2 regions of the Caulobacter sp. FWC2 genome follow, and region 1 is predicted to be linked to the other one. Evidence: predicted binding sites of a transcription regulator. Region 1 holds the regulator's gene; the other holds the start of a gene.
What was found. Region 1 encodes HrcA, which represses chaperone genes, less so after heat shock. Its sites were predicted from a motif close to GTTAGCANTCNNNNNNNNNGANTGCTAAC; they were not measured.
Positions count from the first base shown of each region.

Region 2: groES (co-chaperone GroES) is a predicted target of HrcA. The motif match lies at 4,271-4,299, and genes of this name have one in related genera.

Region 1 covers NZ_PEBF01000001.1:4,965,304-4,972,441, forward strand. Annotated here, with positions in the region: gene gyrB (DNA topoisomerase (ATP-hydrolyzing) subunit B) at 1-692, opposite strand, end outside; gene recF (DNA replication/repair protein RecF) at 689-1,852, opposite strand; gene CSW62_RS23400 (VOC family protein) at 1,889-2,260, opposite strand; gene dnaN (DNA polymerase III subunit beta) at 2,445-3,563, opposite strand; gene grpE (nucleotide exchange factor GrpE) at 3,719-4,354, opposite strand; gene hrcA (heat-inducible transcriptional repressor HrcA) at 4,367-5,443, opposite strand; gene rph (ribonuclease PH) at 5,593-6,309, shown strand; gene CSW62_RS23425 (S1C family serine protease) at 6,426-7,138, shown strand, end outside.
Region 2 covers NZ_PEBF01000001.1:581,990-589,127, reverse strand. Annotated here, with positions in the region: gene CSW62_RS02845 (hypothetical protein) at 1-508, opposite strand, end outside; gene CSW62_RS02840 (GNAT family N-acetyltransferase) at 596-1,192, opposite strand; gene CSW62_RS02835 (acyl-CoA dehydrogenase family protein) at 1,351-2,658, shown strand; gene CSW62_RS02830 (methylated-DNA--[protein]-cysteine S-methyltransferase) at 2,835-3,347, shown strand; gene CSW62_RS02825 (DUF4345 family protein) at 3,344-3,769, opposite strand; gene CSW62_RS02820 (VOC family protein) at 3,799-4,182, opposite strand; gene groES (co-chaperone GroES) at 4,359-4,649, shown strand; gene groL (chaperonin GroEL) at 4,709-6,352, shown strand; gene CSW62_RS26740 (hypothetical protein) at 6,518-6,649, shown strand; gene CSW62_RS02805 (hypothetical protein) at 6,692-7,006, shown strand; gene CSW62_RS02800 (IMCp domain-containing protein) at 7,010-7,138, opposite strand, start outside.

The DNA of each region.
Region 1 (7,138 bases):
CCCGAATTCAGGAAGGCCAGCTCGCGCAGCCGGTGCTCCAGGGTCTTCCGGTCGAATTCGATGAACGCGAAGGTCGATCGCGACGGGAAGAAGGTCACTTCCGTGCCCGACAGCAGTTCGCCGGCCTTCGGCCCGTCCTCGCGCATCGGCGAGTCGCCGGTGACCTTCAGTGAGGTAACCGCGTCGCCGCGCTCGAAGCGCATCTGGTGGGCCTTGCCGCCCCGGTGAATCTTGAGCTCCAGCCAGTCCGACAAGGCGTTGACGACCGAGACGCCGACGCCGTGCAGGCCGCCTGAGACCTTGTAGCTGTTCTGGTCGAACTTACCGCCGGCGTGCAGCTGGGTCATGATGACCTCGGCCGCCGAGACGCCTTCGCCTTCGTGCATGTCGACCGGGATGCCGCGACCGTCGTCGGTGACCGTCACCGAGCCGTCGGCGTTGAGGATCACCTGGACCTTGGTGGCGTGACCGGCCAGGGCCTCGTCGATGGCGTTGTCGACCACCTCGTAGACCATGTGGTGCAGGCCCGAGCCGTCGTCGGTGTCGCCGATGTACATGCCAGGGCGCTTGCGGACGGCGTCCAGGCCCTTCAGGACCTTGATCGAATCCGCGCCGTACTGGGCGGCGGCTTCTTCGGTGGTCATTTCGGGGGCCGACACTTCGGGAACTTGGTCTTCGGTGTTCTCGGTCATTCGTCTTCCAGGGTGGTCAGGCCGGCATCGCCCACGCGAACGCCTAGCGCCCGACCCTTGAGATGGTCGAACAGCGACTCGTCCGTGCCGGTGAGGAAGGCCTGGAGCTTGAGCGCTGTGAGTTCGTCGGCCAGGGCTGCTCGACGGGTAAGGTCGAGATGCGCGGCGACTTCGTCGAGCAATATTACAGGATTCGGCGCGGATTCCGCACGCGAAAGTCGCGCTGCTTGGGCCAAAACCAGGTTCAAAATCAGGGCTTTTTGCTCCCCGGTGGAGCATTCCGCAGCCGGACGGTCCTTCTCGACGTGGAAGATGGCCAGATCGCCTCTGTGAGGGCCGGTCAAGGCGCGTCCGGCGGCCCCGTCGCGGGGGCGTGCGGCGGCCAGGGCGGCGGCCAGACGCTCCTCGATTTCCGCGAACGGGACCTCGTCCAGCGCCATCTTCTCCCACTCGCCGGTGAGCGTCAGGCGAGCCTGCGGGAACGGCCGGTCGCCGCGTCCGTCGATCTCGTTCTGCAGGGCCAGCAGCGTGCGAGCGCGGGCCTGGCTCAGCAAGGCGCCGGACTCCGCCAGCCGGGCCTCCAGGGCGTTCAGCCAGGTTGCGTCCGGCGCGCGACCGGCCTCGGCCGCATCGGTCAGCAGCCGCATGCGCTCGCGCTGGGCCTTGTCATAGGCGTTGGCGTTGGCCGCATGGCCAGGCTCGCCAGCGAAGACCAGCCGGTCGAAGAACCGCCGACGCTCGGAGGCGGCTTCCAGAAACAGGCGATCCTGGGCCGGCGTCAACCAGATCGGCCGGACGAGGTCGGCCAGGCGGCCGGGCGAGACGGTCTCGCCCTCAATACGCACGGTGCGGCGGGCGGCCCCACCCTGTTCCACGCCGGTGCCGATGCGGAGGGGAGCATCCTCACCGGACTCGACCTCGGCGGCCACGGCCCAGGCGCGGCCGACGGTCTCGCCGGGCATCCGCCGGCCGACTTCGGCCATGCTGGCGCCTCGCAGCCCCTTTCCGGGACTCAGCAGGCTGATCGCCTCGAGGAGGTTGGTCTTGCCGGCCCCGTTAGCCCCGAACAGGTAGACGCTACGCCCCTCGGTCTCGAGGCTGGCGCGCTCGTAGGAGCGGAAGTCCGTCAAGGTCAGGGAAAGCAAAGCGGCCGACGCCATGGCGCGTTCTTAAGCGGTGTCGCCGGCCGAAGCTACTCAGCCCATCTTGTAGCCGCAGAGCTTGTTGCCATCCAGGTCGCGGAAATAGGCGAAATAGACCTTGGGCATCCGCGCGCCCGGCGCGCCCTCGTCCGTGCCGCCCAGCTCCAGCGCCTTGGCGTGGAAGGCATCGACCTCCTCGACCGTATCGAAAGCGAAGCCGCCCATCATGCCGTTGCCGATGCAGGCCGGATTGCCGTCGTACGGACCCAGCACCCCGAACATGCAGCCATCACCACGATAGAGGCGGCCGCCGGACGGGTGCTCGAACAACGGCTTCATGCCGATCGAGCCCAGCAGGCCGTCATAGAAGGCCTTGGCCTTCTCCAGGTCGTTCGAGCCGACCGTCACGTAGTTAATCTTAGCCATGAGCACCTCCCGTTTTCTTGGAAAACGGACATTAGCGCGCTTATAACCAATCGCAATATGACCCTACGGCAGAGGGCGTCGTGGGCAATGTCGACCCCCGCCCCACGATGCCTCCGCAGTGCGCCAGACAGCAGAACGGGCGCCGAAGCGCCCGCTCTTCGTTCCTCAGGACTCCATCGCGAGATCAGACCCGCAGCGGCATCAGCACGTACTTCACGCCCGGGTCGACCGGATCGACCACCAGGGTCGGGCTGGCCGGGTCGGCGAAGCGGAACTCGGCGATCGGTCCGCCGATCTGGCCGCAGACGTCCAGCAGGTAGCGGGCGTTGAAGCCGATCTCGAAGGGCTCGCCGTCGTAATCAACCTCGACCTCTTCCACGGCCTGGCCGGCTTCCATGTTGCGGACGGTCAGGGTGATGCGGCCCGGCTCGATGGCCAGCTTCACAGAACGGCTCTTCTCGGCCGAGATGGTGGCCACCCGGTCGACAGCCTTGGCGAACAGGTCGTTGTCCAAGGTCAGGATCTTGGCGTTGTCGCGCGGGATGACGCGCAGATAGTCCGGGAAGGCGCCGTCGATGACCTTGGACGTCAGGGCGGCCTGGCCAAACTCGAAGCGGACCTTCTGGGGCGAAAGCTGCAGGTCGACCGTCTCGCCGGCCGATTCCATCAGGCGGCGGGCTTCTGCGATGGTCTTGCGCGGGATGATCACGCCCGGCAGGCCGGCAGCGCCTTCCGGCGCCGGCATCTCGGCCAGGGCCAGGCGGTGGCCGTCGGTGGCCACGGCGCGCAGCTTGGTCTCTCCGCCTTCATTGACCGTGTGGACGTAGAGGCCGTTCAGGTAATAGCGGGTCTCTTCGGTCGAGATCGCGAAGCGGGTCTTGTCGATCAGGCGGATCAGCTCGTTGGTGTCGACCGCGATCCGGCTGGAGAGGCCGTCGCTGCTCATCACCGGGAAGTCGCCGGCCGGCAGCACCGGCAGGTTGAAGCGCGAGCGGCCCGCCTGGATCACCAGGCGCGGATCGTCGCCGCTGAAGCTCAGCGAAACGTCGGCGCCGTCGGGCAGCTTGCGGACGATTTCATACAGGGTGTGGGCCGGCGCCGTGATCTGGCCGGGCACGTCGATCTGGGCGAAGCCCTCGTCGATGATCTCCATGTCCAGATCGGTGGCCGAGAAGGACAGGCGATCGCCCTCGGCCGACAGCAGGATATTCGACAGGATCGGAATGGTGTTGCGCCGCTCGACGACGCTCTGCACGTGACTCAGCGCCTTCAGGAGCGCCGCCCGTTCGATTGTAAGCTTCATAGTCCGGTCCAGATCGTGCGGGCTGAACGCAAGGAATCGCCCGCTACCCCCGTTGAGAATGGACCGCCGACATTATCGCAAAGCGCGGAGGGCGAAAGGGGGCGCGCCCGTCATTCGCGCGCCCCGCGGTCCGAAAAACGAAGCTTTCGGCCTCGTCAGGCCTTCTGGTCGAACGAACCGCCCGAGCTGTCGCCGTCCGCGCCGGCGCCGGCATACGGATTGGCGGCCGCCGAGGGCTCGTTGGCGGAGGGGCCGGTCGAGCCCTTAGCCGCCACGGCGACCATGGCCGGACGCACCAGGCGCCCCATCAGCTCGTAGCCGGCCTGCAGCACGGTGATCACGCCGCCGGCGGCGACGTCGGTCGCCGGCTGCTCCATCACGGCCTGGTGCAGGTGCGGATCGAACTTCTCGCCCTTGGCCGGCGCGATCTGCTTGAGGCCATTGCGTTCGAAGGCGCCGAGCAGCTCCTTCTCGGTCATCTCGACGCCGATGATGAAGTTCTTCACCGCCGCGTCGGTCGAGTCCTTGGGGCTGTGGGCCGTGGCGCGCGACAGGTTGTCGGCGACGCCCAGCAGGTCGCGGCCGAACTTCTGGATCGCGTAGGCGCGGGCGTCGTTCATCTCGCGCTCGGCGCGGCGCTTGGTGTTCTCCGCCTCGGCGGCGTAGCGCAGGGCCTGCTCCTTGAGCGCGGCCACTTCCAGCTGCAGCGCCGCGATCTCCTGCGACGCATCGCCAAAGTCTTCCGCGCCCTCGAAGGCGATGTCTTCAGCCGGCGTTTGCTCGTCGGTCATCTCGTACAGTCCTTATCCATCCATCATCCGTCCGAGCACCCGGGCGGTGTAGTCCACCAACGGAATGACTCGGGCGTAGTTCAAACGCGCGGGCCCGATCACGCCGATCGCGCCCAGCACCTTCTGTCGGCCCGTCATATAGGGCGCCGCGATCACCGAGGAACCCGAAAGCGAAAAGAGCCGCGTCTCCGCTCCGATATAGATGCGCACGCCCTCGGCGTCACGGACGTCGTCCAGCAGGCCGATCAGCTGGCCCTTCTGCTCCAGGTCGTCGAACAGCTGGCGCACGCGGTCGATGTCCTCGCGGGCCCGAGCGTTGACCAGGAGGTTCCCCTGCCCTCGCACGATCAGCGAGCGGGCGTCGCCCTCGCCGCCGCTCCAGGCGGCCAGCCCGTCCTCGACCAGGCGGGCGGCGGTCTCGTCCAGCTGGCGACGGGCGATGTCCAGCTCGCCGCCCATCTCGCTGCGCGCCTCGGACAGGGTGCGGCCGCGCAGGCGGGCGTTGAGGAAGTTGCTGGCCTCCTGAAGCGCCGAGGGCGTCACGCCGGGAGCCTGGCGCATCAGCCGGTTCTCGACCTGGCCGTCCTCGAACACCATGACCGCCAGCACCTGGCCGCCGCCCAGCGGCACGAACTCCACATGCTTGACCCCGCCTTCGCGGACGGGGGTGACGACGATGCCCGCCCCGCCGGCCAGGCCGGAGAGGATGGACGAGGCCTCGCCCAGGGCTTCCTCGAACGAGCGCCCCTTCACGGCCAGCCGCGCCTCGATGGCGCGCTTTTCCTCTTCGCCGATGTCGCCGACTTCCAGAAAGCCGTCGACGAACATCCGCAGGCCCGCGTGGGTCGGCATCCGACCGGCGCTGGTGTGAGGGGCGTCCAGCAGGCCCAGTTGCGCCAGGTCCTGCATGGTGTTGCGGATCGACGCCGGCGACAAAGCCAGGCCGCCCTTGGAAATGGTGCGCGACCCGACCGGCTCGCCGGTCTCCAGGTACGACTCCACCACCCGGCGGAAGATATCGCGGGCGCGGCTGTCCATCTCGCCAAGACCAGGCGCGGGGACGATCGGACCAGGGAAGAGATGCGTCATGTTCTAAAAGGCCATGAGGGGCGTGTCGTTTGGGACCCGGTCGGCGGACAAAAGCGGTCGGCCTCTTTCAACCGCGCCTCGCAATAGGATAAGCGGCCTGACACACACATTCAAAGCCCCTCCCTTTTCTAAAGACCGGAGTTTCTAGCATGCGTCCGTCCGAACGCGCCCCCGACCAGCTGCGCGCCGTTACGCTGGAAACTGGCGTCAACCGCTACGCCGAAGGCTCCTGCCTGATCAGCTTCGGCCACACCAAGGTGCTGGTCACCGCCACGGTCGAAGAAAACGTCCCGGGCTGGATGCGCAACAAGGGCGCCGGCTGGGTCACCGCCGAGTACGGCATGCTGCCCCGCGCCACCCACACCCGCGGCCGCCGCGAAGCCGCCGCCGGCAAGCAGACCGGCCGCACCCAGGAGATTCAGCGCCTGATCGGCCGCAGCTTGCGCGCCGTCGTCGACCTGAAGGCCCTGGGCGAACGCCAGATCAGCCTGGACTGCGACGTCATCCAGGCCGACGGCGGCACCCGCACCGCCGCCATCACCGGCGCCTGGGTCGCCCTGCGCCTGGCGGTCAACTACCTGCTGGCCGAAGGCGTGCTGAAGACCGACCCGATTCTGGGCCAGGTGGCGGCCGTCTCGTGCGGCGTCTTCAAGGACACCCCCGTCCTCGATCTCGACTACGAGGAAGACTCCAGCGCCGAGGCCGACAGCAACTTCGTCCTGACCGGTGTGGGCGACATCGTCGAGATCCAGGCCACCGGCGAAAAGCGCGGCTTCACTCGCGCCGAGTTCGAGACCCTGTTCGGCCTGGCCGAGAAGGGCATCAACGAGCTGTTCGTCATCCAACGGGCGGCGATCGAAGCCTAACGGCCGCCGTCCTTCCCGCAAGAAGAACGGGGTGGCCGCGCCATCCCGTTCGGGCCGCACTTGCCGGAACGGGGTAACGGTCCCAGATTCCAGATCCAAGGATTCAGGAGTTCTGCGTGACCACCCCGTTCGAAGGCCATGAAGTCGAAGCCCGCCTGCGCCCGTCGGCGGAGGCCTATCGCTTCGACCTGGACCAGGCGCTGGCCTCTATGGTGGCGCTGGAAGCGACCGTCCCGCCCGACGCCTATACGGCGGGCATCCTGGGGACCGAGCGCGTCGGCAATGGCGTGGTCATCGGCCCCGGCGGCCTGGTGCTGACCATGGCCTATCTGATCACCGAGGCGACGGATGTCATCCTCACCCGCAACGACGGCCGCCGCGTGCCGGCCCACGTGCTGGGCCTGGACGTTCGTTCCGGCCTGGGCCTGGTCCAGGCGCTGGAGCCGCTGGACCTGCCGGTCATGACCATCGGCAGCGCCAAGGACCTGGACACCGGCGACGCGATCATCGCCGCCGGCGCCGGCGGCCGCGCCCACGCGGTGGCCGGCAAGGTCCTGGCCCGCATGCCGTTCGCCGGCTACTGGGAATACCTGCTGGACGACGCCATCATCACCGGCCCGGCCCATCCGCACTGGAGCGGCGCGGCTCTGATCGGCCCCAAGGGCGACCTCGTCGGCCTCGGCTCCCTGACCCTGGAAGGCCGCGACAACGAAGGCCTGGCGCGGCCGATCAACATGTTCGTGCCCGCCGAGCTGCTGCCGCCGATCCTGGATGAACTGGCCCGCGGCCGCAGCCCGCATCCGCCGCGGCCGTGGCTGGGCGTCTTCGC
Region 2 (7,138 bases), 4.4 Mb from region 1:
TGGGCGGCGGCGTCACGGTCGTGGCGGCGGCCAGGCCCGGCTTCTTGGCGCTGGCCTTGTCCTCGGCGAAGGTCTTGGCTTCCGCCCGGGTGCTGGGGCGAGGCTCGACGCTGTCGGCGGTGACCACGTGGACGCGGCCGGGAGGGCCTTCATAACCTTCGCCGGCCATCAGGCCCGCGAGCTCGGCCTGGGTCAGGGCCGCGAATTTCAGGACGGCCTGTTCGTCGCCTTCGAAGGTCATCAGGGCGATCTGGCCGATCGGGCGCCCGGGGAAGAGCACCTTCTCAAGCTCGGCCGCCACGGCCTGCATCTCGGTGGGATCGAGGGTCTCGACGCGGTTATCGGCCAGGACGAAGGCCAGAGGCGCCACGGCCCCGCACTTGCGCGGCGCGCGCCATCGGGCCTTCAGGAACGCATCCGCCACCCCCTGCGCCTTATGCTTGGGGACTTCACCCGGCTGGCTCTCGCCAACGGTGAACAGGATGCGCAGGCAGCAGATGGCCGTCATGGAATAGGACGTTAGAGGCCGAAGCTTTGTGAACGGTTACAACCGTTGAGCTAACGCCGTTTTATTTCGCGACCCCGGGGAACCTTTTTAGACGAAGGTTTCGCTGAGGCGGAATTCCAGCCGTTCGCGGATCGCCGGCCAGTCGTAGTCGGTGATCGAGAACACCGCCGTGTCGCGGATGTGGCCGGTCCAGGTGACCTTGTGGTTGCGCAACACGCCTTCCTTGCTGGCCCCCAGCTTGCCGACGGCGGCCTGGCTGCGGGCGTTGCGGACGTCGATGTTGAACTCGACGCGGATGGCCCCGGCCTTCTCGAAGGCGTGGGCCAGCATCAGGCGCTTGCTCTCCGGATTGACCGGACCCGAACGCGCGTCGGGATTGAGGAAGGTCGAGCCGATCTCCAGCCCGCCATGCAGGCGGCGGATATTGAGGTAGCTGGAGGTGCCGACGACCTTGCCGTCCGACAGGCGGCGGATGGCGAAGCCGATGCGTTCGCCACGGTCGGTCTCGCCCTGCAGCGCGCCCCAGAAGTCTTCGAAGCCCTCGCCGCAGCCGTTGACCGACATGATCTCCCAGCTAGCGGGATCGCAGTCGACGGCTCCCTGCAGCTCTTCGCGGTGATCGATGGTGATCGGTTCCAGCCGCACATAGCGGCCCTGCAGGGTATCGGCGGTCAGGTTCAGCATGATCGTGTTTTCCGCCAGGAGCGCCGCCGTGACAACCCAGTTCGAACAACCGCTTCGACGCCTGTCCCCACCTGCCCGCTTGCCGCCCGCCTGAAGCCGGTCTACAAACACTTCAAACAAGCGTTTGACACATTGAGAACCGGGTAGAGGGAACGACCATGGACTTCGACATCTCCCCCACGCAGCGCGCCTTCCTGGACCGCGTCACCGCGTTCATGGACGAGCACATCGTGCCGGCCATTCCGCGATACGAGGCCGAGATGGACGTACTCGGCGCCGAGCGCTGGAAGGTCGTCCAGGTCGTCGAGGAGCTGAAGGCGAAAGCCAAGGCCGCCGGCCTGTGGAACTTCTTCATGCCGCCGCACAGCGGCCAGACCCATGTCGACGACACGTTCCAGTTCGAGGGCGTGCAACTGACCAACCTCGAATACAGCCTGATCGCCGAACAGCTGGGCAAGGTCGGCTTCGCCTCGGAAGTCTTCAACTGCTCGGCGCCCGACACCGGCAATATGGAAGTGCTGATGCGCTACGGCACGCTGGCCCAGAAGGAGCGCTGGCTGCGCCCGCTGATGAACGGCGAGATCCGTTCGGCCTTCCTGATGACCGAGCCGGCGGTGGCCAGCTCGGACGCCACCAATATCGAGACCCGCATCGAGCGCGACGGCGACCACTATGTGATCAACGGCCGCAAGTGGTGGTCCTCGGGCGTGGGCGATCCGCGCTGCAAGGTCGCCATCGTCATGGGCAAGACCGACCCGGATAACGCCAGCCGCCACGCCCAGCAGAGCCAGGTCCTGGTGCCGCTGGACGCGCCGGGCATCGAGATCGTCCGCATGCTGCCGGTGTTCGGCTATGACGACGCCCCGCACGGCCATGCCGAGGTCATCCTCAAGGACGTGCGCGTGCCGATTGAGGACGCCCTGCTGCTGGGCGAGGGCCGCGGCTTCGAGATCGCCCAGGGCCGCCTGGGTCCTGGCCGCATCCACCACTGCATGCGCACCATCGGCACGGCGGAAGTCGCGCTGGAGAAGATGTGCAAGCGCCTGATGAGCCGCAAGGCCTTCGGCAAGTACGTCTCGGACCACTCGGTGTGGGAAGAGCGCGTCGCCGACGCCCGCATCGACATCGAGATGTGCCGCCTGCTGTGCCTGAAGGCCGCCGACATGATGGACAAGGCCGGCAACAAGTCGGCCCGTCTGGAGATCGCCATGATCAAGGTCGCGGCCCCGCGCCTGGCCCTGAAGATCATCGACGACGCCATCCAGGCCCACGGCGGCGGCGGCGTGACCACCGACTTCGGCCTGGCCAAGGCCTATGCCGGCATCCGCACCCTGCGCCTGGCCGACGGCCCGGACGAGGTGCACCAGCGCACGATCGCCCGCATGGAATACGGCAAGTACGGCGACCTCGTTTACAAGCAGAAGGCCGAGAAGGAAGCGGCTCTGCACGTGCCGGGGATTCGGTAGGTCAGCGCCGCCCCCTCCGTCGCCTATCGGCGACACCTCCCCCATGAAGGGGGAGGAGCAATCACGGACTCTCCTCCCCCTTTATGGGGGAGGGGGACCAGCGAAGCTGGTGGAGGGGGCTTCACCGCCGCAAATTCCGGGCGGACACCCTCGCCTCGCCCGGCGATGATCGCCCGATGAGTCGCCCCGCTCGCCTGCTCCTGGACCGCGCGCCCTCGCCGATCGGCGAGTTGCTGATCGTCACCGACGAGGCCGGCGCCCTGCGCGCGATGGACTTCCAAGACCACGAGCACCGTCTCGACCGCCTGCTGAAAACGCACTACGGCCCGCTGCGTCCCGAGCCTGGCGCGACGCCGGTCGCTATCCGCGACGCCATCACCGCCTACTTCGCCGGCCAGTTCGAAGCCCTGAACACCCTCGCTTGGGTCACCAACGGCACGGCCTTCCAGCACGCGGTGTGGACGGCCCTGACGCGGATCCCGGCTGGTGAGACGATCACCTATTCGGAGCTTGCCCGTCGCGCCGGGCGTCCGCTAGCGGTCCGCGCCGCCGGCCACGCCAACGGCTCAAACCCGCTCAGCATCGTCGCGCCCTGCCACCGGGTGATCGGCATGGACGGGGCGCTGACCGGCTACGGCGGCGGAATCGATCGCAAACGCTGGCTGCTCGCGCACGAGAAGGCGCTTTAGGCCAGTCGCGCGCCTTCCAGCACCACGCGGCCGATATTGAAGAACGGCAGGCTGAGCGTGATGCCGATCAGGGCGTTGAACACCATCGCGCCGCTGTTGTAGCGCCCGGCCTCGCCGTCCATCGCCGCCGAGATCGCCCTTCCCGCCGCCGCGCCCAGCCAGGCGACGGCCAAGGCTAACGCCATGGCCGCTCCGATGCGCGGCTGGTAGCCGAGATAGAGCGCCGCCACGCCGTGCGAGGCGATCAGCACCCCGCCCAAGGCCCGGCCCTCGGCGAACAGCGGCGGCTTGGGCGTGTCGTCGTCGGCCAGCCCCGCCAGGCCGAGCATGGTCTGCGGCCGGGCCAGGATCATGCCGCCCAGGCTCCCGCCGATGACGCAGGCCAGGACCGCCAGGAACAGCGACAGGACGTAGCTCGACATAGGCCTTGGAACTCCTGTTATTCTCGACGTTATTCGGGCGCGCGGCAGACAGCCTCGACGTTGAAGCCGTCCGGGTCCAGAACGAACGCGCCGTAATAGTCCTTATCGTAATGTGGGCGAAGTCCGGGCGAACCATTGTCTTTCCCGCCAGCCTTCAGCGCCGCTTCGTAAAAGGCGTCGACCTGGGCGCGGGTTTCCGCGGCGAAGGCGACGTGAAGCTTGCCCTGCGTCGTGTCGTGGCCGGAAACCCAGAACATCGGCCGCTCGCGGCCATAACCCGCCACGTCGACGCCGTTGGTGAATTCCTTGGGCACGACATAGAGCTGGCGGATCCCCAGCGGCGCCAGGGCGGCGTCATAAAAGGCGGCCGACCGGGTGAAATCGCTCACCCCAAGCCCCATATGATCGAACATCAGCGGTCTCCCCTTGGTCAGGCGACGCAAAAACTTCGCCCACCCTGTCCTTGACTCAACCGAGCGCGCTGCCTAACTCACGCCCAGCGTTGGCACTCGATGGGAGCGACTGCTAACAGCCTCGCTCCCCGATCCAGCGCAGCCTTTATTTGAAACCGTTCCGACGGAGAACACCCATGAAATTTCGTCCCCTGGGCGACCGCGTCCTCGTGAAGCGCGTCGAAGAAGAAACCAAGACCAAGGGCGGGATCATCATCCCCGACACCGCCAAGGAAAAGCCGCAAGAAGGCGAAGTCGTCGCCGTCGGTCCCGGCGCGCGTAACGACAAGGGCGACGTCGTCGCTCTCGACGTGAAGGCTGGTGATCGCATCCTGTTCGGCAAGTGGTCGGGCACGGAAGTGAAGGTCGACGGTCAGGACCTCCTGATCATGAAGGAAAGCGACGTCCTGGGCGTGGTCGAGGCCTAAGCCTCCTCCGTCCTCTTCGCTTTCGACCCCTAGTTTCTCTTTTAGAAGGGCTCATACACATGGCCGCTAAAGACGTTTATTTCTCTTCGGACGCGCGCGACAAGATGCTGCGCGGCGTCAACATCCTCGCCAACGCGGTGAAGGTGACCCTGGGCCCCAAGGGCCGCAACGTCGTGATCGAAAAGTCCTTCGGCGCCCCGCGCTCGACCAAGGACGGCGTCTCGGTCGCCAAGGAAATCGAACTGAGCGATCGTTTCGAGAACCTCGGCGCGCAAATGATCCGCGAAGTGGCCTCGAAGACCAACGACAAGGCCGGTGACGGCACCACGACCGCCACGGTCCTGGCCCAGGCCATCGTGCAAGAAGGCCTGAAGTCGGTCGCCGCCGGCATGAACCCGATGGACCTGAAGCGCGGCATCGACAAGGCCGTCGCCATCGTCGTCGCCGAGATCAAGGCGTCGTCGAAGAAGGTCACCACCAACACCGAAATCGCTCAGGTCGGCACCATCTCGGCCAACGGCGACAAGGAAGTTGGCGACATGATCGCCAAGGCCATGGACAAGGTCGGCAACGAAGGCGTCATCACCGTCGAAGAAGCCAAGACCGCCGAGACCGAACTCGACGTCGTCGAAGGCATGCAGTTCGACCGCGGCTACCTGTCGCCGTACTTCATCACCAACGCCGACAAGATGGAAGTTCAGCTCGAAGAGCCGCTCATCCTGCTGTTCGAAAAGAAGCTGTCGTCGCTGCAGCCGCTGCTGCCGGTGCTGGAAGCCGTCGTCCAGTCGGGCCGCCCGCTGGTCATCATCGCTGAAGACGTCGAAGGCGAGGCCCTGGCCACGCTGGTCGTCAACAAGCTGCGTGGCGGCCTGCGCGTCGCCGCCGTCAAGGCTCCGGGCTTCGGCGATCGCCGCAAGGCCATGCTGGAAGACCTGGCCATCCTGACCGGCGCTCAAGTCGTGTCGGAAGACCTGGGCATCAAGCTCGAGAACGTGTCGCTCGACATGCTCGGCAAGGCCAAGAAGGTCTCGATCACCAAGGACGACACCACGATCGTGGACGGCATCGGTGAAAAGGACGCGATCGAAGCCCGTATCGCCCAGATCAAGCGCCAGATCGAAGACACCACGTCGGACTACGACAAGGAAAAGCTGCAAGAACGCCTGGCCAAGCTGGCCGGCGGCGTTGCGGTCATCCGCGTCGGCGGCTCGACCGAAGTCGAAGTGAAGGAAAAGAAGGACCGCGTCGACGACGCCCTCAACGCGACCCGCGCGGCCGCCGATGAAGGCATCGTCCCGGGCGGCGGCACGGCTCTGCTGAAGGCTTCGCAAGCCCTGGCCGGCCTGACCGGCGACAACGCCGACCAGACCGCTGGCATCGCCATCGTCCGTCGCGCCCTGCAGGCCCCGATCCGTCAGATCGCCGAAAACGCCGGCGTCGAAGGCTCGATCGTGGTCGGCAAGGTTCTGGAAAGCACCAGCGCCTCGTTCGGCTTCAACGCCCAGACCGAGCAATATGTCGACCTGATCGCCGACGGCGTCATCGACCCGGCCAAGGTGGTCCGCACCGCTCTGCAAGACGCCGCTTCTGTGGCCGGCCTGCTGATCACCACGGAAGCCGCCATCGTCGAAGCCCCGAAGAAGAACGCCGGTGGCGCTCCGGGCGGCGGCATGCCGGGCGGCATGGGCGACATGGATTTCTAAGAAGTCCTGTCGGCTAAACGCTGAAATGATTGAGGGCGGGGCCGCGAGGCTCCGCCCTTTTTCTTTGTCCGCATGACGACGGTTTCACACTCCCGTGACGCGCGAGAACCAAGGCGAAGGTTCGACGTTAATCTTCCGCTCACGTTGCAGAGCATGGAGGCTGAAATGTCGCTCGTGCGTTTGTATCCCGCCCAGCGCCGTCGCCGCGCGTCGCGAACCAGCCTCATCCTGGTGGGCGTCTCGGCTTGGCTTGTGCTGGGCCTGGTCAGCCAGGCAGCGTTCCAGCTGATCGGCTAGAGGCCCTATCCGCGAGGCCTGGCGAGCGCTACATGCGCCTCTATGTTCCGCCAACGCCCCGACGCCGATCTGATCGTTCAAGGCTGGGTCATCGGCGTGATGGTCGAAGTCGCGGGCGAGCGCCTGCCGGTCCGTCACTACTTCGCGGTCGGAAAGTCGGATCGCGCCCAGGCCGAGTGGGCGGCCGTGGACCTGGCGATGAACGCCGGCTCGGTGGCCTCAAGCCCCGTCAAAGGCCAGGAGCCCGTCGAGGCGCTGCGCGAGATCGTCGCCTACCGGATGCGTGAGCTGGGCCTCAAGCCCGGCGAGGCCCGCGCCCTGGGCGACAAGAACCCGAGGCGCTGGCTCTCGCTCTAGACCCTAGTGATGCTTGCCGCCGCCACCGCAGGCGCCGCAGCCGCCCTTGCTGCCGCCGCCATGATAGCCGCCGCCGATGTGGATCGAGGACGACGCAGAGGCTGAGGCCGACGCCGAGCTCGACGCATAGCC